One region of the Neobacillus sp. PS2-9 genome, then DNA from elsewhere that is predicted to be linked to it. Evidence: a T-box and tRNA genes for the amino acid it is inferred to sense, from the RefSeq annotation. Region 1 holds a T-box; the other holds one or more tRNA genes.
The links. A T-box is a leader RNA that pairs with one kind of tRNA and senses whether it is charged. The one in region 1 lies ahead of trpS (tryptophan--tRNA ligase), so its partner is inferred to be a tRNA-Trp.
Positions count from the first base shown of each region.

Region 2: it has a tRNA-Trp gene. The T-box ahead of trpS (tryptophan--tRNA ligase) is inferred to sense a tRNA for this amino acid. The anticodon was not compared.

Region 1 covers NZ_CP133269.1:3,935,993-3,951,492, reverse strand. The annotation lists gene RCG25_RS19820 (ABC transporter ATP-binding protein) at 1-671, shown strand, start outside; gene RCG25_RS19815 (ABC transporter ATP-binding protein) at 668-1,672, shown strand; gene opp4A (oligopeptide ABC transporter substrate-binding protein) at 1,711-3,423, shown strand; gene opp4B (oligopeptide ABC transporter permease) at 3,601-4,566, shown strand; gene opp4C (oligopeptide ABC transporter permease) at 4,578-5,489, shown strand; gene RCG25_RS19795 (YjbA family protein) at 6,536-7,282, shown strand; gene trpS (tryptophan--tRNA ligase) at 7,344-8,333, opposite strand; T-box leader at 8,383-8,634, opposite strand; gene RCG25_RS19785 (DUF3899 domain-containing protein) at 8,681-9,046, opposite strand; gene RCG25_RS19780 (peptide ABC transporter substrate-binding protein) at 9,268-10,962, shown strand; gene opp3b (oligopeptide ABC transporter permease) at 11,075-12,007, shown strand; gene opp3C (oligopeptide ABC transporter permease) at 12,004-13,032, shown strand; gene RCG25_RS19765 (ABC transporter ATP-binding protein) at 13,049-14,143, shown strand; gene RCG25_RS19760 (ABC transporter ATP-binding protein) at 14,144-15,082, shown strand; gene RCG25_RS19755 (hypothetical protein) at 15,265-15,450, opposite strand.
Region 2 covers NZ_CP133269.1:2,205,005-2,213,174, forward strand. The annotation lists rRNA gene RCG25_RS11070 (23S ribosomal RNA) at 1-1,623, shown strand, start outside; rRNA gene rrf (5S ribosomal RNA) at 1,704-1,820, shown strand; tRNA gene RCG25_RS11080 (tRNA-Val) at 1,832-1,907, shown strand; tRNA gene RCG25_RS11085 (tRNA-Thr) at 2,144-2,219, shown strand; tRNA gene RCG25_RS11090 (tRNA-Leu) at 2,241-2,325, shown strand; tRNA gene RCG25_RS11095 (tRNA-Gly) at 2,340-2,414, shown strand; tRNA gene RCG25_RS11100 (tRNA-Leu) at 2,420-2,508, shown strand; tRNA gene RCG25_RS11105 (tRNA-Pro) at 2,519-2,595, shown strand; tRNA gene RCG25_RS11110 (tRNA-Ala) at 2,606-2,678, shown strand; tRNA gene RCG25_RS11115 (tRNA-Met) at 2,700-2,773, shown strand; tRNA gene RCG25_RS11120 (tRNA-Ser) at 2,807-2,899, shown strand; tRNA gene RCG25_RS11125 (tRNA-Tyr) at 2,921-3,005, shown strand; tRNA gene RCG25_RS11130 (tRNA-Trp) at 3,010-3,080, shown strand; gene mutM (DNA-formamidopyrimidine glycosylase) at 3,673-4,482, shown strand; gene RCG25_RS11140 (transcriptional regulator CcpN) at 4,646-5,287, shown strand; gene RCG25_RS11145 (pyruvate, water dikinase regulatory protein) at 5,305-6,120, shown strand; gene ppdK (pyruvate, phosphate dikinase) at 6,123-8,170, shown strand, end outside.

The DNA.
Region 1 (15,500 bases):
TTGGCTATCAGCTGCAAGAAGTCCTTTTCAATCATATGAAGATTTCAAAACAAGAGGCTCGTCAAAAAGCAATAGCTCTTTTAAAGAGTGTAGGGATCTCTCGACCTGAAAAAATTGTGGACGAATATCCCCATCAATTGTCAGGTGGAATGAGACAAAGGGTCATGATTGCAATTGCCATTGCCTGTCAGCCTAAGCTATTAATTGCGGATGAGCCAACTACTGCGCTTGATGTTACGGTGCAGGCACAAATATTGGAACTTTTAAAAGACATCCAATCTGTAAATGATATGTCCGTTATTTTGATTACACATGATTTAGGTGTAGTTGCAGAAATGTGTGATGAAGTTATTGTCATGTATGCTGGTAAAATTGTAGAACGGACGGATGTCGATACACTCTTTCATAATCCTAAACATCCATACACTACATTACTTTTGGGTGCAATCCCAAAAATGGAGGAAACGGAAGAACGATTAAGCTCAATTCAAGGAATTGTACCATCTCTGATCAATATGCCAAAAGTGGGCTGCCGTTTTGCCAATCGATGTCCAAAAGCTATGCCTGACTGTTTTACTATTACCCCTGAACTAGCAGAAGCAGAGGATCGTCATGAAGTTGCCTGCCTGCTTTTTGAAACTAGTAAACCAAGACAAGGGGTGAGTAAATGAGTACCGGAACTGTACATAAGAACCAGGAGGCCACTCAAGCAGAGAATCTATTAGAGATACAGAATCTCAAAACCTATTATCCTGTTAAAGGTGGTTTTTTTAAACGAACCGTTGGAAATGTGAAAGCGGTTGATAATATCTCTTTTGAAATTAAAAGAGGGGAAACACTTGGACTAGTTGGTGAATCAGGCTGTGGTAAGTCTACAGCAGGTCGGACGATTCTACGATTATTAAAACCAACCGATGGGAAAATTCTCTTTGACGGAAAAAATATAACGAATATATCTGGGAAGTCTCTTCAAGAAATTCGAAAAGATATGCAGATGGTATTTCAGGACCCTTATGCTTCTTTGAATCCGATGCAAATGGTAGGGGATATCATCGCTGAACCTATTTATAATTTCTCCAGAAAAAGTAAAGAAGAATTAAAACAAGAAGTGATGGATTTATTAACAAAAGTGGGTTTACCACAGGATGCCTATTATAAATATGCTCATGAATTTTCAGGCGGTCAGCGCCAAAGAATTGGTATCGCTCGTGCCCTTGCCCTGAGACCGAAACTAATTATTGCGGATGAACCAGTTTCTGCACTTGATGTATCCGTCCAATCACAAGTATTAAATCTATTAAAAGATTTACAAAAAGAATTTGATTTAACCTTCCTCTTTATTGCGCATGACTTAAGTGTTGTGAAGCACATGAGCGATAGGATTGGTGTGATGTATTTAGGTAATATGGTTGAGATTGCAGATAAGGACAGCCTTTATGCACAACCACTACATCCATACACACAGGCGTTAATTTCGGCAATACCATCTCCTGACCCAAGGGTGAAAAAAGAAAGAATTATTTTAAAAGGGGATGTACCAAGTCCAATTAATCCGCCGTCGGGCTGTCCATTCCATCCACGTTGTCCAATGGCAATGGAGGAGTGTTCGAAAAGTAAACCAGTATTAAAGGAGGTGAAGCCTTCTCATCGAGTAGCTTGCCACCTTTACTAAAAAAGGAAAAAAATACAATTTCTCTAGGGGGGAAAACAATGAAGAAGAAAAGTATGCTTATGCTGGCTGCCTTGATGCTTGTTCTATCAGCATTCTTAGCAGCATGTAGCAGCGACAAAGCAGGTACAAAGAAAAACGAAAACGAAGGTAAGTCTGGTGAAACAGCTGAAAAACCTCAGGATGGCGGTACATTAGTATACGCGCTTGATTCAGCTCCTGAAGGCAAATTTAACTACACATTTTATGGAACAGCAACAGACCAATATGTAATTGATTTCTTTGATGAAAACCTTATTGATTACGATGCACAATTGAAAGCACAGCCACATATTGCTTCTTGGAAAACTGAAGATAATAAAGTATTTGATTTTGAAATTAAAAAAGGTGTTAAATGGCACAATGGTGATGAGTTATCAGTAAAAGACTGGGAATTCTCATTATACACTGTTGCTAACAAAGACTATGAAGGTCCACGTTTTGATAACGTTAGAAATATCGTAGGTGCACAAGATTTCCATGATGGAAAAACAGATAAAATTGAAGGTATTAAAGTAATTGATGATTACCATATCCAAATTACTTTTGATAAAGCGCGTGTAAACAACTTGGATAACCTTTGGACATACCCAATGAACCGTACTGCATTTAAAGGTATTGCAGTAAAAGATATGATGAGCTCTGAGCAAGTACGTACCAAGCCAGTGGGCTTAGGACCATTTAAAGTGACTAAAGTGGTTCCAGGTGAATCAGTAGAAATGGAACGCTTTGATGACTATTTCGGTGGTAAACCACATATTGAAAAGGTTGTTGTAAAAGTTATTGACCCATCTCTATCTGTGGGAGAACTTAAAAACGGTACACTTGATATGACATCATTCCACCCAAGCATTATTGATCAAGTAAGGGCACTTGACAATGTAAATACAATTACTTACCCAGGTGTTAGCTACTATTATGTTGGATTCAGATTAGGTACTTGGGATGGCGAGAAGAACGTCATGAATGAACCAAAATACCAAGAGAAAAAGCTTCGTGAAGCAATGTACTACGCAATTAATCGCGAAGAGTGGGTTAAGGCATTCTTCTTTGGTGTTGGTAAACCGGTTAACCGTCCTATCCCAACAAATCACTGGATTGCTGCAGATAATAAAGATTTAGAACAATACAAATACGACCCGAAAAAAGCAAAAGAATTGTTAGACGAAGCTGGATACAAAGATGTTGATGGCGATGGCTTCCGTGAAGATCCAAACGGTAAGAAATTTGTTGTAAACTTCAGTCACTATGCAACATCAAACCCAACATTCGAATCACGTGCAAAAGCGTTAACTCAATATTGGGAAGAAGTAGGTTTAAAAACTAAGTTAACTATGACTGATGCTAACTTATACTATGACATGCTTGAAAAAGCAGATAAATCAATGGAAGTATTCTTCGGCGGCTGGTCAACAGGTGCTGATCCAGATCCAACTCCACTTTGGGGAACAAAATCACTTTGGAACTACCCTCGTTGGGTAAATGCTGATAGTGATAAGTTATTAGACCAAGCACTTGATATTAATGTAGTAGGAACTGATAGCGAAAAGCGTAAAGACCTTTATGTTCAATGGCAAAAACTATTCATGAAGGAACTTCCTGTGTTACCAATTGCTGAGCTTGAAGAAACAATGGCAGTAAGCAAGCGCGTTAACGGTGTGAAGTTCGACGTTTCTGGTAACAACCGTCCAAATGAATGGTGGATTAAACAATAATTACAAAAAGATTAACATGTAAAAAACTATGTTAATTGCTTAATAGGATTGAATAATTCCAGGGGTTCAGTGGGATGAGGGAGGAAGTATACTGCTTCCAATTTCCCTCCTCCCATTTGAACACTTTGGATACATACAACATGTATGTAACATAGTTTAAAGACAAGGAGAATGCACATGCTGAAGTATGCATTTCGTAGAATTCTGGGCATGATTCCGATGTTATTCCTCATTTCGATCGTTGTTTTTTCCTTGGCAAAATTGATGCCAGGAGATTCCCTAAGCGGGGAAATCGACCCAAGGAATACCGACCCACAATATATTGCTGATATGCGGGAAAAGCTGGGTTATAATGACCCGTTACCACAGCAATATGCACGTTGGATTGGAGATTTTGTTCAAGGGGATTTTGGTAAGTCAGCTCGTTTTAAAATACCGGCAGCAGAAGTAATCGGAGAACGTATACCTAATACATTGCTACTAGGTTTTACCTCCATATTAATAACTTATATTCTTGCCTTTTTTATGGGCTCATATGCCGGAAGAAAACCATATACTTTAGGGGATAATTTAATTGGAGGTCTAAATTATTTAGGTCTATCCATACCGTCGTTTATTGCTGGGGTATTTGCCATTTTCCTTTTTTCTTTTACGTTAAGTTGGTTTCCCTCAAATGGTTCAGTTGACATAGGTGTTACCGATGGGACACTGGAATATTGGTTAAGCCGCCTACATCATGTATTTCTTCCTGCAGTAGTCCTAGGACTATTAAGTACGGCAAGCTATACACAATTTTTACGTAACGATATAATAGATAATAGCCGAAAAGATTTTGTTCGTACTGCACGAGCAAAGGGAACGCCTGAGAGAAAAATTTACAATGTTCATATCTTAAGAAACTCAATTATTCCACTTATTACTTTTTTAGGTTTTGATTTAGTTGCAATTATCAGTGGAGCGATTATCACTGAAACAATTTTTACTTATCCAGGTCTTGGACAACTATTCTTACAATCAGTTGGTACCAGGGATTACCCAGTTTTAATGACGTTGACAATGTTATTCTCCTTCTTAACACTAGTTGGCAACCTTGTAGCTGACATTTTATACGGTGTTGTAGATCCGAGAATTAGGCTAGATTAGGGGGAGAAAAAATGGAAATTGTAACTCAGAAAAATCCTAATATTAGTACAGCACCCCCGAAAAAAAGTTTATCACCGTGGGCTATCGCTAGAAAAAAGTTTTTAAAGAACAAACTGGCTATGATTAGCTTTGTATTCTTAGTCATTGTGGCAATCATTTCTTTTCTTGCACCATATATTACAACCGCTGATGTTACAAGGATTAATATTGGTCAGATGTCTTTAGAGCCATCGAGTAAACATTGGCTTGGCACAGACAAGGCAGGTAGGGATGTATTCACCAGGTTACTATATGGTGGACGAATTTCATTATTAGTAGGACTAAGCTGTACACTTTTTGTCATATTCCTCGGGACAATTATTGGCTCGATTTCAGGCTATTTTGGTGGTGCAGTAGATAGTATACTAATGAGATTTACAGATTTTATCTTAAACTTTCCTTTTCTTGTATTTGTTATTGTGCTAAATGCCATTCTTTTTGGAAAAGTAAATGGGTTATGGGTTTTAATTGGGACCATAAGCATATTAAGCTGGGGTGGAATTGCGAGGATTGTTCGAAGTAAGATTCTTGCTGAAAAAGAAAATGAATACATTGTAGCTGCCATTTCAATTGGCTGTTCTCCTGCTAAAATAATCGTTAAACATTTATTACCCAATATCTTATCAACCATTATTGTTCAAGCGACAATTACATTTGCAACAATGATAGTTGCGGAGACAGGTTTAAGCTTTCTAGGCTTTGGTGTTCCTCAAGAAATTCCAAGCTGGGGGAATATGTTAAATTCAGCAAATGAACCAGATGTACTCCAGTTTAAACTTTGGATCTGGGTGCCCCCTGCCTTAACGATTACTGCAACTATTTTATCGATAAACTTTATCGGTGAAGGCTTAAAAGACGCCTTTAATCCAAAATCAAGAAGATAAAATCTACCATTACGACATGGTAGATTTTTTTGTTATGGAGAAGAAGGGCGCATAGAAGCAGTCTATGAGCCCAAAGTGGCTAAAAGAAAGAGAAGAAGGGCGCATAGAAGCAGTCTATGAGCCCAAACTGGCTGAAAGAAAGAGAAGAAGGTCGCATAGAAGAGGTCTATGAGCCCAAAGTGGCTAAAAGAAAGAGAAGAAGGTCGCATAGAAGCAGTCTATGAGCCCAATCTGGCTGAAAGAAAGAGAAGAAGGTCGAATAGAAGCGGTCTATGAGCCCAAACTGCCTGAAAGAAAGAGAAGAAGGTCGCATAGAAGCAGTCTATGAGCCCAAAGTGGCTAAAAGAAAGAGAAGAAGGGCGCATAGATATAAATGCTAATTTAAGCATGTACAAAAATGATTGCTTATTGACCCAGGCATTTTCCCTTAGCTCTAGCACAACTTTACATGGAGAGGCGGGCATGATAGCCTTGTGTGGCAAAGCCAGCCCTTGATACTGCTGGCTTCTTGGCTCGGAAGCCATGCCCCCAGACAGAGGCTCCATGTCAAGTTTCTCCGCTTTCCCACTAACTTCAATTAATTTCCATAAAATCATTTTTGTACATTGTTATGCAATGTTTTGTCATTTACACATAGAAGCAGTCTATGAGCCCAAATTGTCTGAAAGAAAGAGAAGAAGGTCGCATAGAAGCGGTCTATGAACCCAAAGTGTCTGAAAGAAAGAGAAGAAGGGCGCATAGAAGCAGTCTATGAGCCCAAACTGGCTGAAAGAAAGAGAAGAAGGGCGCATAGAAGCGGTCTATGGGCCCAAAGTGGCTAAAGAAAGAGAAGAAGGTCGCATAGAAGCACTCTATGAGCCCAAGTTATGTACCAATATATTTCCTAACATAAATATAGGAGACGCACCATATACATATGAATAATTTAAAGGGACAAGTATTAAATTTAATAAATACAGTTGGTGCAAAATATATATTAAGGAATAATTTAACTAAGGTCTGCCCATACTGATTGACAAACAGTTTTTGAAGTGAGGGGTTGTAAAATGTTGTATCTTCATGATGTTTGGGTAAATTGGTTTGAAGGGGAAGAAAACGGTTATAATGTATGCCACTTTCATGAATGGCGTAAGGATGATGGAGTGGAATTGTTGGACCAAGTACCACTTTTAAAAATCGAGCCGATTCTATTTAACTACATCGAGAATGATTTATCAGAATTACCTCAACAGCTCCTAGATGACATTTATCAGAAAGCATATTTAAGAAAAAACCATGAAAGAGTTCAACTTGATTATTGTTTCGTTGTCACAGACGGGACAGGGATTTTAGCCGTAGATACGATTGGCTATACCATCCCTATTCGAAAAAGCAGACTAATTCCAAGACAGGAACAGCTTGTTTACGAGATGATTAGTCAGCATGAAGCTAAAAAATACCATTTTTATGGACAACCGAAAACAAAGGATTTTCATATTCTTTCACCTGAACCAGAACTGATGAATGGATTGACGAGAAAAGAACGTCAGTTAAAGCAACTATTGTTCATGGCTCTTGACCAATTACTTTCATCAAATAATGAAGCAGAGGTAAGGTATTGGTTTACAGAATGGTGTCCTGAGAAATATTCGACTATTCAAGAATTGAATTTTGAGGAAGCGTGGGAACAGCTCTTTGAGGAAGCAAAGTACGGCTGGTCTAAACGGCATGAAACTTTTTGTGAGAATTTAATTAAGGGACAGCCCTTTTTCGAGAAGCTTTGGGAAATGGAACATGGTCCTAAAGTAAACTAAAAGCCTGATCCAAAAGGAATAAATCCTTTTGGGCTCAGGCTTTTGTTTTTTAAAATTTATATTATTTTCTCTTTCGGCCAAGACCCATGGCGTTTTCCATCTTTTTAAGGGTCTTGTTTGCCACAAGGTTTGCCTTTTCAGCTCCACGATCTAAAATTTCATCCAGTTCGCTTGATTCCATTAAGTTATAATATTTCTCTTGAATTGGTTTAAAGACATTAACCACTACATCAGCTAAATCACCTTTAAAATCTCCATATCCTTTACCAACATACATTTCCTCAATTTCGGCAATAGGTTTCTTAGCCAAAATTGAATAAATGGAAAGCAGATTGGAAACACCTGGTTTATTTTCTTTATCAAATTTGACAATTCCGTCTGAGTCTGTAACAGCGCTTTTTATTTTTTTAATGATCTGTTTAGGGTCATCTAAAGGAGTAATAAAAGACTTTTGATTTGGGTCTGATTTACTCATTTTTTTGGTAGGCTCTTGGAGAGACATAATTCGAGCGCCGACCTTAGGAATACTGATTTCCGGTACAGTAAGGATATCATTGTATTTTTTGTTAAATCTTTCGGCCAAGTCACGTGTTAATTCCATATGTTGCTTTTGGTCTTCGCCGACCGGTACAAGATCTGTATTATACAATAATATATCTGCAGCCATTAGAGGTGGATAGGTCAATAGACTAGCTGAAACAGCTTCTTTACCTGTTGATTTGTCTTTAAATTGTGTCATTCTTTCCAATTCACCAATATAAGAGACACACTGCATCATCCAACCTGCTTGAGCGTGTGCAGGTACCTCAGATTGGATAAATAAGGATGCCTTGTTTGGATCAATCCCTACAGCAATATATAGCGCAGCTAAGCTTCTAATATTTTTACGGAGTGTTACAGGATCTTGGGGAACTGTTATGGCATGCTGGTCTACGATGCAAAAGTAGCAATTATATTCATGTTGCAACTCGACAAATTGCATCATAGCCCCTATATAGTTCCCAAGTGTTATTGTACCACTCGGCTGAATACCAGAAAAAATCGTTTTCATTATTAATCCTCCTAAAAGTTATATAAAAAAAACCATTCATCCCTAATACTATAGGGACGAATGGTTCGCGGTACCACCCTAAATTACTCATATGAGTCACTCAGTTCCAAAATAGCTGGTCGCCTTTTGGAGTCCTACTAACGCAAGGATCACGTCTATTCCTACTACTTCTATTTTCCTAAATAGAAGGTTCAGATAGAAGCTCAAAAGTCCATTCCGTATTTTTTCGCGTTTGTTTTCACCAGCCACAAACTCTCTTAACCGAATGAAAATACGTACTAATCTTTATCATCGCTAAACATCTTATATTTGATTATGCTAATTATAAATGAAGAACATAACCAGTTTCAAGTCTGCAAATAATAATAGAGGCAAAGAGCTCCTAACATGAGTAATCCATTGACCAATCCGTAAAAAAGGAGGGGCTTCTGATCGATAGTGATTAACTCAGATAGTGCTGGAATTTCCTCCAACTTTCTCTTGTTTTCTCCTCTTGAAAAAGCAAGATTAAAGGATTTACCTATTACATCGTAAAAGCCGGAATGAATCGTGTAGAGAAGCAACGATGTTAACAGAAGTAGAGAGGAAATGTAAAAAGATATATTGATATAGCTAAGTAAGGAAATTTCCATATTGGAAATGAAGGAAATTATTACTATTAACAACTGTGTTAGTCCAAGAACAACAAATTTCTTCTTAAATCTAGGATTCACTAGATTACCTCCAAATCATTGATTTAATAAGGGAAACTACCGAATATTATACATGAAAATCTGTATAAGTCTAAATTATATCATAGCTATTTGTAATGATTACGTAAAAATTGTTTCTAACTTGTAAATTAAATTATAAAAAATAATGTACAATTAATTCAAAATATGTATAATAGAGAATGTAGTAATTTTTCAGAATAATAGAAAAGGGAGGTCTACAAGTGAAGAAATCAAAACTTTCACTACTTTTAGTTTTATCACTAGTACTTAGCATGTTCCTAGCAGCATGTTCAGGCGGCGGTGATAAAAACGAAGGCAAAACCAAAAATGAAGGCAAAAATAATGCTGGATCTGAAGAGAAATTAGCGGATGAGCAAGTTCTTAACGTTTTAGAATCTGCTGAGATCCCAACGATGGACAGTGTAATGGCTGAGGACGTAATGGGCTTTACAATGTTAAACGCTACTAACGAAGGTTTATATCGTTTAGATGCAGACCAAAAGGTTGTTCCAGGTGTAGCTGATGGTATGCCAAAATACAACGACGACAAAACAGTCTTAACTATTAAATTAAGACAAGATGCAAAATGGTCAAATGGTGACCCTGTAACTGCTCATGATTTTGTATACGCATGGCAACGTGCAATCAATCCAGAAACTGCTTCACCTTATGGTCCATACTTCATGATGGGCAAAATCAAAAATGCAACTGAAATTTCTGAAGGTAAAGCAAAGCTTGAAGATCTTGGAATTAAAGCTCTAGATGATTATACAGTGGAAATTACTCTAGTAAGAGCATTACCTTACATCGAGTCTTATATCACTTTCCAATTATTCTACCCACAAAACCAAAAGTTTGTTGAAGCACAAGGCGCTGACTATGCGAAAGATGCTTCTCACTTACTTTACAATGGTCCTTTCAAAATGACTAAGTGGGATGGCCCAACTGCTACTGAGTGGGTATTAGAAAAGAACGAAACTTATACAAATGCTAAAGACGTTACTTTAACAAAAATCAACTTCAACGTGTCAAAAGACCCACAAGCATCTGCTAATGCATTTACTGCTGGTGAAACTGACATTACACCAAAGCTTGCACAAGCTGCAATCCTTTCACAATATGAAGGATCAGATGAATTATTACGTTACCAAGAGCCATCAATCTGGTGGTTAAAAATGAACGAAAAGAACCCTGCTTTGAAAAACAAAAACATCCGTAAAGCGATTGCATTGTCTGTGGACAAAAAGGCATTAGTTGACGATGTATTAGCAAACGGTTCTATCGAAGCTGATTTCTTAGTACCAAAAGGTTTTGCTTTCTTAGATGGAAAAGACTTCCGTGATACGGCTGGCCAATGGTCTAAGACAAACAAAGAAGAAGCTAAGAAATATTGGGATAAAGGTTTAGCTGAACTAGGTGTTAAAGAAGTGAAGTTCACTTATGTTGGTCAAGACACTGAAACTGCTAAAACTACAGATGCATTCATTAAAGACCAGTTAGAGAAAAATCTTCCTGGATTAAAGCTTACAATTGAAAGCGTACCGTTCAAAATCCGTATCGCTCGTGAAAATAAATTTGAATATGATTTATTAATGGGTGGTTGGGGACCAGACTATGCTGACCCAATGACATACATGGATCTTTGGATTACTGGCGGAGAACAACAACATATGGATTACTCAAATCCAGAATTTGATAAGTTGATCAAAGCTGCAAGTGAAGATTTAGTTGATAAGCCACAAGAGCGCTGGAAAGCATTACAAGATGCAGAAAAAATCTTGTTAGAAGATGATGCAGCAATTGCACCACTTTACCAACGTTCTGTTAACTTGTTAATTAATCCAAAAGTTAAAGGTTTTGCTCACCATGCATTTGGTGCAGATTATAGTTACCAGTGGATTAAAATCACAAAATAGTAACTATACTAATCAAATAGGAAGAGAGTATATTTCATCAATATACTCTCTTTTTACCTGTATGAGAATTGTCGAAAAATGTTGAAGATTTCATCAATTAGGAGGTGTAGGCATGGCAAAATATCTCGTGCAACGTGTGATTTATATGTTAATTACACTTTTCATTGTTATATCAATTACTTTTTTCCTCATGAAATTAATTCCTGGAAGTCCATTTAATAACTTTGAAAAACTCTCAGAATTCCAGCGTACCCTTTTGCTAGAGAAATATGGGTTAAATGACCCCGTGCCTGTTCAGTTTTTTAAGTATTTAGGTGCAATGGTAAAAGGTGATCTAGGAGTTTCCTTTCAATTTGATAATACCCCTGTAACAGAACTTCTCGCTAATCGTATTGGACCATCCGCAACACTTGGATTGGAAGCCATGATTTTTGGTGCATTAATTGGAATTTTCCTAGGTGTAGTTGCTGCATTGAAGCAAAATACCTGGATGGATTATGGTTCTACTTTTATTGCTGTAGTAGGTAAATCTGTTCCATCATTTATTTTTGCTGGACTGCTTCAGTATTACGTTGCAGTTAAACTAGGATGGTTACCAGTAATGTTTTGGAGAGGACCAGAGTATACGATCCTTCCGACTATAGCGTTAGCAATGTTCCCTATTTCAATCGCAGCGCGGTTTATGCGTACTGAAATGATTGAAGTGCTAGGGTCTGACTATATTACACTTGCTAAAGCAAAAGGGGCAAGCTTTTGGCAAATTAGTGTAAAGCATGCTCTTAGAAATGCATTAATCCCTGTTGTTACCGTTTTGGGACCATTGGCTGTAGGTTTAATGACTGGTTCACTAGTTATTGAAAGAATCTTTGGTATTCCTGGCTTAGGTGAACAGTTTGTTAAATCGATCAGTGTAAATGATTATCCAGTAATTATGGGTACAAATATTTTATTTGCCGTTCTATTCGTAGTTATTATATTAGTCGTTGATATTCTTTACGGAATTATCGACCCACGTATTCGTATTTCGGGGGGGAAAACTAAATGAGCAATAAAGAAATGATCATCTCAAAGGATATGTTTGCTCCTGCTCATGTAGACCCATCAAAAAGTGAAAAGATTTCTAAGCCAAGTTTGAGTTTTTGGCAGGATTCTTGGATGCGTGTCCGTAAAAATAGAGGTGCGGTTATCAGTTTAGTTGTCCTTGTCATATTAATTTTAATGGCGTTCATTGGTCCTCTAATAACGCCATATGCTTACGATACACAAACAACTAAACATAATAACCTTCCACCGCGGATACAAGGTATAGAAAATGTTCACTGGCTGCCATTTGATGGAACATTAACGCGCAGAGACGGAACAGAATATAACGCATATGAAGTACGTAAAGTCGATGCTTATTATTGGTTTGGTACAGACAATTTAGGTCGTGATCTTTTTGCACGTGTCTGGAAAGGTACACAAGTTTCCCTTTTCATTGCTTTTATGGCGGCATTAATTGATATGTTGATTGGTGTGACCTACGGTGCGGTTTCTGGATATTTAGGTGGTAAAGTCGATGGATTTATGCAGAGGATTATTGAGGTTATCGTTGGTATACCTAACCTGATTGTCGTTGTATTAATGATTCTTGTTCTAAAGCCTGGTATCATCCCGATTATTATTGCCTTAACAATCACTGGTTGGACTAGTATGGCCCGAGTAGTGCGTGCACAGGTATTAAAATTTAAGGGCCAGGAATTTGTTTTAGCAGCTAAAACACTTGGAGCATCAGATAGCTCAATTATTTTTAAACACATGATTCCAAATATGTTTGGTGTCATAATCATTAACACCATGTTCTCTATTCCTAATGCGATTTTCTTTGAAGCTTTCTTAAGCTTTATTGGATTAGGTCTCCAGGAGCCAAATGCATCGCTAGGAACATTGGTAAATGAAGGATATAAAGCAATGATTGCATTCCCATATCAAATGATCATTCCTTCCATTATGATTGCTTTGATTATGGTATGCTTTAACTTAGTAGCTGATGGATTACGTGATGCTCTTGATCCAAAAATGCGTGATTAAAAGGCGGGTGAACTGAATGGAGAAAATATTACAAGTTAAAGATTTAAATATCTCATTCCATACATTTTCTGGTGAAGTTCAAGCGATTCGTGGTGTGAGTTTCGACCTTCTTAAAGGTGAAACTCTTGCAATCGTTGGTGAATCAGGTTCTGGAAAATCAGTAACAACTAAGTCAATAATGCGTCTACTTCCTGAACACAATTCAGAGATAAAAAGCGGTGAAATCCTTTTTGACGGAAAAGATTTAACAAAGCTTAAAGATAGAGAGATGCAAAAAATTCGCGGAAAAGATATTTCAATGATTTTCCAGGATCCTATGACTTCTTTAAATCCAACTATGAAAATTGGCAACCAAATAATGGAACCGCTAATTAAACATCAAAATATGAGTAAGCATGCTGCAAAAGAAAGAGCACTTGATTTATTGAAGCTCGTTGGTATTCCTAAACCTGAAATTCGCATAAACCAATACCCACACCAATTCTCAGGTGGTATGAGACAACGTGTTGTTATTGCAATTGCACTGGCGTGTAATCCAAAAGTTCTTATTGCCGATGAACCAACAACTGCGTTGGACGTAACAATTCAGGCGCAAATTCTTGAATTAATGAAAGATTTACAAAAGAAAATCGACACATCCATTATTTTCATAACACATGATCTTGGTGTTGTTGCAAATGTGGCTGATCGTGTTGCTGTTATGTATGGTGGGAAAATTGTTGAAATTGGAACGGCTGATGAAATTTTTTATAATCCACAACATCCATATACTTGGGGATTAATTAGTTCTATGCCGGACATGGATACACATGACGAGGAGTTATTCTCTATTCCGGGAACACCTCCAGATTTATTAGATCCACCAAAGGGTGATGCGTTCGCACCACGTAACCCATTTGTAATGAAGATTGACCTAGAGCAAGAACCACCATTTTTTAAAGTTTCTGATACACACTATGCTGCTACGTGGTTATTACATCCGGATGCACCAAAGGTTGAACCACCGGAAGCTGTTAAGAGACGTCAGAATCAATATGTTGGTAATGCAGGTGTGGCTACATTAGAAAAAGTGACCACTGGGCAATTCCCTGGAAAAAAGGAGGGAAACTAAATGGCTCAAGATAAATTACTTGAAATTAAAAATTTAAAGCAGTATTTTAACGAAGGTAAAGCGAACGAAGTAAAAGCCGTTGATAACGTCTCATTTGATATTTACAAAGGGGAAGTTATGGGACTAGTTGGTGAGTCTGGTTGTGGTAAGTCTACTACTGGGCGTACGATTATCCGCCTATACGATGCAACAGGTGGAGAAGTCTTATATGACGGTGTTAACGTTCATGGGAAAAAGTCTAAAAAACAATTAAAAGACTTTAACCGTAAGATGCAAATGATTTTCCAAGATCCATATGCATCTCTTAATCCGAGATTGAAAATTGCTGATGTTATTGCCGAGGGAATTGATATTCACGGTTTGGCAACATCAAAGCAAGATCGTATGGAACAGGTATATAAGCTATTAGAAACAGTTGGTTTGAATAGAGAACATGCCAATCGTTATCCACATGAGTTTAGTGGCGGTCAACGTCAAAGGATAGGTATCGCGAGAGCACTTGCGGTTCAACCGGAATTCATCATTGCAGACGAGCCTATTTCAGCGTTGGATGTTTCCATTCAGGCACAGGTTGTAAATCTTATGAAGAAATTGCAAAAAGAGAAAGGTCTAACCTACCTTTTTATCGCACATGACCTTTCAATGGTTAAATACATTAGTGATCGTATTGGTGTAATGTACTTCGGTAAGATGGTTGAGCTTGCACCGGCAGAAGAGCTTTATAAAAATCCTCTTCACCCATATACTCAATCATTATTGTCAGCAATTCCTGCTCCAGATCCAATCAGTGAGCGGACTAGAAAGCGTAAATCATATGATCCAGCTTCCCATAATTATGATGGTAACGAAGCAGTTGAATTTAGAGAAGTTACCCCAGGTCATTTTGTTTTATGCTCAGAAAAAGAGTTCAAACAATATCAGGCACAATCTAAGCATTAAAAAAAAACGATCTCGCTAGTTGAGATCGTTTTTTCCTTATAATATAATTTAAAAAGTTTAAAATTCGACTTCGAGAACTGTCCAGCTCCAGTGCCTAGCCCCTCGGGTCAAATAACCTTCGGCAATAAAAGTCAAAGAACATTTGCCTGTCGGGGCTGAACAAGGCACTTACGCTTTTCTAATTATTTTCTTTTTCCCCCAACAGCCTTCCAGCCTGTTTGGTATTTTGCACTTTCGTCTACATATTCACTACGGTTTTTGCCACCGAACACTTTTTCACCAATACCATTTGTAATAACACCCATTAAGGCAGTGATTCCGACAATTAATAAAGCAACCATTGTTAGATCTGTTATGTATCCAGCCATGATAAAAATCCCTCCATTTTTATAAATCAAAATAATGGTCAACCTTTGTA
Region 2 (8,170 bases), 1.7 Mb from region 1:
CGAAAGATGAGTGAGAATCTCATCCACCGTATGCCTAAGGTTTCCTGAGGAAGGCTCGTCCGCTCAGGGTTAGTCGGGACCTAAGCCGAGGCCGAAAGGCGTAGGCGATGGACAACAGGTTGATATTCCTGTACCACCTCTTTATCGTTTGAGTGATGGGGGACGCAGGAGGATAGGGTAAGCGCGCTGTTGGATATGCGCGTCTAAGCAGTTAGGCTGGAAAGTAGGAAAATCCGCTTTCCGTAAAGGCTGAGCTGTGATAGCGAGGGAAATTTAGTACCGAAGTTCCTGATTCCACACTGCCAAGAAAAGCCTCTAGCGAGATAAAAGGTGCCCGTACCGCAAACCGACACAGGTAGGCGAGGAGAGAATCCTAAGGTGAGCGAGAGAACTCTCGTTAAGGAACTCGGCAAAATGACCCCGTAACTTCGGGAGAAGGGGTGCTTTTTGAGGTGAATAGCCTCGAAGAGCCGCAGTGAATAGGCCCAGGCGACTGTTTAGCAAAAACACAGGTCTCTGCGAAGCCGCAAGGCGAAGTATAGGGGCTGACGCCTGCCCGGTGCTGGAAGGTTAAGAGGAGGGGTTAGCCTTAAAAGCGAAGCTCTGAATCGAAGCCCCAGTAAACGGCGGCCGTAACTATAACGGTCCTAAGGTAGCGAAATTCCTTGTCGGGTAAGTTCCGACCCGCACGAAAGGCGTAACGATCTGGGCACTGTCTCAACGAGAGACTCGGTGAAATTATAGTACCTGTGAAGATGCAGGTTACCCGCGACAGGACGGAAAGACCCCGTGGAGCTTTACTGTAGCCTGATATTGAATTTTGGTACAGCTTGTACAGGATAGGTAGGAGCCTGAGAAGCCGGAGCGCTAGCTTCGGTGGAGGCGTCGGTGGGATACTACCCTGGCTGTATTGAAATTCTAACCCGCACCCCTTATCGGGGTGGGAGACAGTGTCAGGTGGGCAGTTTGACTGGGGCGGTCGCCTCCTAAAGAGTAACGGAGGCGCCCAAAGGTTCCCTCAGAATGGTTGGAAATCATTCGTAGAGTGTAAAGGCACAAGGGAGCTTGACTGCGAGACCTACAAGTCGAGCAGGGACGAAAGTCGGGCTTAGTGATCCGGTGGTTCCGCATGGAAGGGCCATCGCTCAACGGATAAAAGCTACCCCGGGGATAACAGGCTTATCTCCCCCAAGAGTCCACATCGACGGGGAGGTTTGGCACCTCGATGTCGGCTCATCGCATCCTGGGGCTGTAGTCGGTCCCAAGGGTTGGGCTGTTCGCCCATTAAAGCGGTACGCGAGCTGGGTTCAGAACGTCGTGAGACAGTTCGGTCCCTATCCGTCGTGGGCGCAGGAAATTTGAGAGGAGCTGTCCTTAGTACGAGAGGACCGGGATGGACGCACCGCTGGTGTACCAGTTGTCTTGCCAAAGGCATCGCTGGGTAGCTATGTGCGGACGGGATAAGTGCTGAAAGCATCTAAGCATGAAGCCCCCCTCAAGATGAGATTTCCCATAGCGTCAAGCTAGTAAGAACCCTGAAAGATGATCAGGTTGATAGGTCAGAGGTGGAAGCGTGGTAACATGTGGAGCTGACTGATACTAATCGTTCGAGGACTTAACCAATTTTTAAAGCGAACTCGTTTTTTACAAACACTTCTTCTGCATTATCTAGTTTTGAGAGAACGATCTCTCTAACAAAATAGTCTGGTAACTATGGCGAGAAGGTCACACCCGTTCCCATACCGAACACGGAAGTTAAGCTTCTCAGCGCCGATGGTAGTTGGGACGAAAGTCCCTGTGAGAGTAGGACGTTGCCAGGCTATATATTTATGGAGGATTAGCTCAGCTGGGAGAGCATCTGCCTTACAAGCAGAGGGTCGGCGGTTCGATCCCGTCATCCTCCACCATATATATTTTTAATATTTACGCCGATGTAATTCTAATGCTAGAGTAAGAAAGCGTGAACAATCTAATAATCATTCTAAACCTATGCCGGGGTAGCTCAATTGGTAGAGCACGATCGAATAAGCTTCCTGAATTAACTTCAGCATACTGACCGAGCTGCAACTTGCATAAGCTTTCTGAGGTCAGGATGACGATTATAAAGACAGCGTGAACAATCTAATATTTATTTTATACCTATGCCGGGGTAGCTCAATTGGTAGAGCAACTGACTTGTAATCAGTAGGTTGGGGGTTCAAGTCCTCTCGCCGGCACCATCCTTTTTTGATTTTACAAATGCGGGTGTGGCGGAATTGGCAGACGCACCAGACTTAGGATCTGGCGCCGCAAGGCGTGGGGGTTCGACTCCCTTCACCCGCACCATTTCATTTTTATATGCGGAAGTAGTTCAGTGGTAGAACACCACCTTGCCAAGGTGGGGGTCGCGGGTTCGAATCCCGTCTTCCGCTCCATAAGTGCCGGGGTGGCGGAACTGGCAGACGCACAGGACTTAAAATCCTGCGGTAGGTGACTACCGTACCGGTTCGATTCCGGTCCTCGGCACCACTTATTTTTACGGGAAGTAGCTCAGCTTGGTAGAGCACTTGGTTTGGGACCAAGGGGTCGCAGGTTCGAATCCTGTCTTCCCGACCATTCATATTTTGGGGCCTTAGCTCAGCTGGGAGAGCGCCTGCTTTGCACGCAGGAGGTCAGCGGTTCGATCCCGCTAGGCTCCACTTTAATTATATAACTGATTTGGCGGTGTAGCTCAGCTGGCTAGAGCGTACGGTTCATACCCGTAAGGTCGGGGGTTCGATCCCCTCCGCCGCTATTAAAATACTTATATAATTTTTTTTATAAAAATGGAGGAATACCCAAGTTTGGCTGAAGGGATCGGTCTTGAAAACCGACAGGCGGGTTAAACCGCGCGGGGGTTCGAATCCCTCTTCCTCCGCCATTTTTTCTAATATTAATATGTGGAGGGGTAGCGAAGTGGCTAAACGCGGCGGACTGTAAATCCGCTCCCTCCGGGTTCGGCGGTTCGAATCCGTCCCCCTCCACCATTTTAGGGGTATAGTTTAAAGGTAGAACGAAGGTCTCCAAAACCTTTGGTGTGGGTTCAATTCCTACTACCCCTGTCAATATTACTTATGTAAATTCCAAGTTTGTACTTTGGAATTTTTTTATTTTGGCTGTGTTAAAGAGTATTGTTGATTTGTTTACCCTGTTTCTTTCAATAAAAAATCCGATTTCTTCGATGGAGACAGGTTCTACTTCTACTTTTTTAAAAAAAAGTCCGATAACGTCGATGTAGACGGGCTCCACTTCTACTTTTTTCAATAGGCTGTGTTAAAGAATATTGTTGATTTGTTTACCCTTTTGATTGGAGCGGAAGGCACGAAGACTCCTGTGGGAGTACGGATCAGGGGAGACCCCACATAAGCTTTTCACCGAGGAAGCTCGCCGAAACGCCCACGTACCGCTCGCGCCTGGAGCGGAAATCAACAGTCAAATTTAACACAGCCTTTATTTTAGAAGACTTTCAACTTATTAGTTGAAGGTCTTTTTCTTTTATTAAGAGAAACGAATGTTCCTAAAAAATGATACTCACTTAATTCTTTTTCAGATGAAGGTGCAGTTCTATCCACAATGACTAAATTGTTTCATTTTATTTAACTATTTTGGGAAACCTATTTTGCATGCAGACACATAGATGGAAGGGGTAGTTCGATGCCAGAGCTTCCAGAGATGGAAACGTATAAGATCCTTTTAAATCAAAAAATAGTTGGTCAAGTAATTTCAGATATTCAAATTAATAGAGAAAAATCCGTTAACCTTAATCCAGAGCTTTTTAAAAGAACAGTTCTTCATCAAAAAGTAACTAATGTTCAAAGGAGAGGAAAGCACCTACTTTTCCATCTCCAAAATGGTCATGTGATGCTGTTGCATTTAATGTTAGGGGGATGGATGTTCTACGGACTTGAGTCGGAAAAACCAAAACGAACCATCCAAGTCCAAATCTCTTTTGGAGAAAATCATCTTTACTTTATCGGTCTTCGACTGGGATATCTTCACCTATATAGTCATCAAGAAGCGGAGGAGAAACTCACCGATTTAGGACCTGAACCATTGACTAATGATTTCACTTTAAATCATTTTCTAGAAATGATTCGTCATAAGCATGGACGATTAAAGACCACTTTACTTGATCAAGAGTTTATTGCTGGGATCGGTAATTGCTATTCAGCAGAAATTTGTTTCCATGCTGGAATTTTGCCTATGAAAGACATTGATCAAATTGAGGAATCAAAAAGGAACATGCTATATCATTCAATGAAGGCAGTCCTTCATGACGGAATAAAGTACGGTGGTTATATGGAAAATCCTTTATTTAAGGGCGATACCTTAACGGGGGGAATAAATGGTAGATGTCAAGTTTATGACAGGGAAGGCAAAAACTGCAATCGTTGCGGGGCCATTATCATAAATGAAATGGTTTCTTCTAGAAAGACATTTTACTGTCCTAATTGTCAAACGTAAACTAAGACCTGCTACAGTAGCGGGTTTTTATTTTTGTCAAAAAAAAGTGAAAGTAATTGTTTCGTATTTTACACAAATGTAATATACTATATACAAATAAGTATAGCACATTTATAATTAAGCTAACGAATATAACATATTTATTATGAATAAGGGGGTGGTAATGATTAAACTAACTAAACGACAGGATGAAATCCTACAGATTGTGAAACAAAATGGACCAATTACAGGAAAAGAAATTGCAGAAAAGCTTTCGTTAACACGGGCAGCTTTAAGACCAGATCTTGCCATCTTAACAATGTCAGGAAACTTGGATGCCAGACCGCGAGTGGGGTATTACTTTAATGACAATTTTGAAGTAAAACAGCAGGCAAAAAAGTTTATTCACCAAAAAGTAAATGATTATAAGGCGCATCCAATTGTAGTCGAAAAATCAACCTCCGTTTACGATGCTATTGTTCAGTTGTTTTTAGAAGATGTAGGTACACTTTATGCAGTTGATTCTGAAGGGCTTCTAGCGGGAGTGATATCAAGGAAAGATTTATTAAGAGCTTCACTTGGCAATAAGAATCTAAATGACTTACCAGTAAGTGTCATTATGACTAGAATGCCTAATATCATCACCATCGAACCAGAGGAAACACTGTTAGAAGCCGCCAAAAAAATGATTCACAATCACATTGATTCTCTACCAGTAGTGAAGGTAGAAGACCAACTGAAAAATACATATTTGCTTGTGGGAAGAATCACAAAAACCACGATTACAAGGGCATATCTAGAAATTATGGAAGAAAAAACAGACTAAGAGGAGTGGCTGTTATTTTGGTACAGAAAGAAGTGGTTTATGTAGTTTCTGACTCAGTGGGGGAAACAGCTGAGTTTGTAGTAAAAGCAGTCGCAACACAATTTAATGGAGGTCATGTGGACATTCGCAGAAGTTCATATGTAGAGGACTTTGAAGATATTGAAGATGTCCTTTTACTAGCGAAAAGAGGCAACTCCATCATTGCATATACGATTGTTGTTCCTACTTTAAAACTATATTTAGATAGCAGAGCCTTAGAAGAGGGTATATTAGCAGTAGATTTGCTTGGTCCATTAATGAATGCGTTCGTAACTAGATTTAATAAGCAACCGCATCATCAACCAGGTTTGATGAGAAAGCTGGATGAAGAATATTTCCGAAAAATTGAAGCTATTGAGTTCGCTGTGAAATATGACGATGGGCGTGACCCAAGAGGAATTACAAAGGCTGATATTGTTTTAGTCGGTGTATCTCGAACATCAAAAACACCATTATCTATGTACCTAGCACATCAGCGCTTTAAAGTGGCCAATGTTCCATTAGTCCCGGAAGTGCAGCCACCAGATGAATTATTTCAAATCCCTAGAAAAAATTGTATTGGATTAATCATTTCACCAAATAAATTAAACGAAATTCGGACAGAACGTCTGAAGGCTTTAGGGTTAGCTTCACAAGCAAATTACGCAAGCTTTGAGAGAATATTAGAGGAACTCGACCATGCTGAAAAAATTATGAAACGTGTAGGCTGTCCCGTTATTGATGTATCTAATAAGGCTGTGGAAGAAACGGCAGGCTTAATATTAGAAGTGTTAAAAAAAGAGAGGAGCTTTTAATAATGGACAAATTCGTTTATTTATTTCATGAAGGAAATGGCAATATGAAAGAATTGCTAGGAGGCAAGGGAGCCAATCTAGCTGAAATGACTAGAATTGGATTACCTGTTCCATACGGTTTTACCATTACGACACAGGCTTGCAATGCATACTATGAAGCTAGTAAAACCATTCCTACAATTGTAGAAAAACAAACGCTAGAAGCACTTGTCCGCTTAGAAGAGAAAATGGGTAAAAAATTAGGCGACCCTGAAAACCCTCTCCTTGTTTCAGTACGTTCAGGTTCCGTTTTTTCCATGCCAGGTATGATGGATACCATTTTAAACTTAGGAATGAATGATGAAACGGTTGTTGGTATGGCGAAGTTGACGAATAATCCTCGTTTTGCCTATGATTCATACAGAAGATTCATCCAAATGTTCAGTAACGTAGTCCTTGAGATTGATACCTATTACTTTGAACAATTATTAGAAGAAACACGTGAGCAAAAGGGATACTCCACTGATCCAGAGTTAACTGCAGAAGACTGGCAAGAGGTAATCAAGGGGTATAAAGGAATTGTTAAAAAGCATACAAGAAAAGACTTCCCACAGGAACCCAAAGAACAATTGTTTCTTGCAATTAATGCCGTCTTTAATTCTTGGAATAATCAACGTGCAATTGTTTATCGCCGTTTAAATAAAATACCGGATCATTTAGGAACTGCTGTTAATATTCAAAGCATGGTGTTCGGAAATATGGGGAACGATTCTGGAACAGGTGTGGCGTTTACAAGAAATCCATCTACTGGGGAACATCTTCTCTACGGCGAGTACTTAATCAATGCTCAAGGCGAAGATGTGGTTGCCGGAATCCGTACACCTCAGGCAATCGCTACATTAGAGGATGAAATGCCAGGTGTATATAAACAATTTGCTGAAACGTGCAAACGGTTGGAACAACACTATCAAGAAATGCAGGATATTGAATTCACCGTGGAACGCGGTAAGCTGTTCATCTTGCAAACACGTAATGGGAAGCGTACGGCACAAGCTGCGATTCGCATTGCCGTTGAAATGGTAGAAGAAGGAATCATCAACAAAAAGACAGCTCTTTTACGTGTCGATCCTGATCAATTAAACCAATTGCTCCACCGGCGTATTGATGATGCGTTTGAGAAACAAATTTTGGCAAAAGGTCTCCCAGCTTCACCTGGTGCTGCAACAGGTCAAGTAGTCTTTGATGCGGATGAAGCAGAACAATTAGGAAATGATGGCAAGAAGGTGATTCTGGTACGTCCAGAAACTACACCTGATGATATCCATGGTATTGTGGCCTCCCAAGCAATATTAACAAGCCGGGGTGGAATGACTAGCCACGCTGCTGTTGTAGCACGAGGGATGGGGAAAGCCTGCATTTGTGGATGTGAAGCCTTAAAGATTGATTTAAAGGCGAAACAGTTCACAATTGGTAGTACCCTCGTTAATTATGGAGATATTATTACCATTGATGGTTCGACTGGTGAAATTATGCTTGGTGAAATTCCAATGATTGATCCTGAACTTTCAGATGAGTTCCAGCTATTACTTGCATGGGCCGACCAAGAGCGGAAAATTGGTGTCCGAGCAAATGCTGATAACCCTGAAGATGCGAAGAAAGCATTTGAATTTGGGGCAGGCGGAATTGGCTTATGCCGCACGGAACATATGTTTATGGATTTAAAACGTATTCCGATAGTACAAAAAATGATTCTTGCTGATAATTATGGGGAGAGAATGGAAGCCTTGAACCAGCTGCTACCAATGCAGCAAAGTGATTTTGAAGGGATTTTTGAAGCAATGCAAGGGTTCCCTGTGACTATTCGTTTACTTGACCCGCCGCTTCATGAATTTTTACCAGATAAAGAGGAACTGTTAGTAGAAGTGACTAAGCTTCAACTGACTGACCCTCAATCTGTGGAATTAAAGCAAAAAGAAAAATTACTTAAAAAAATTCGTCAGTTAGATGAATTTAACCCAATGCTTGGTCACCGTGGCTGCCGTCTTGGAATGATCTATCCAGAAATTTACGA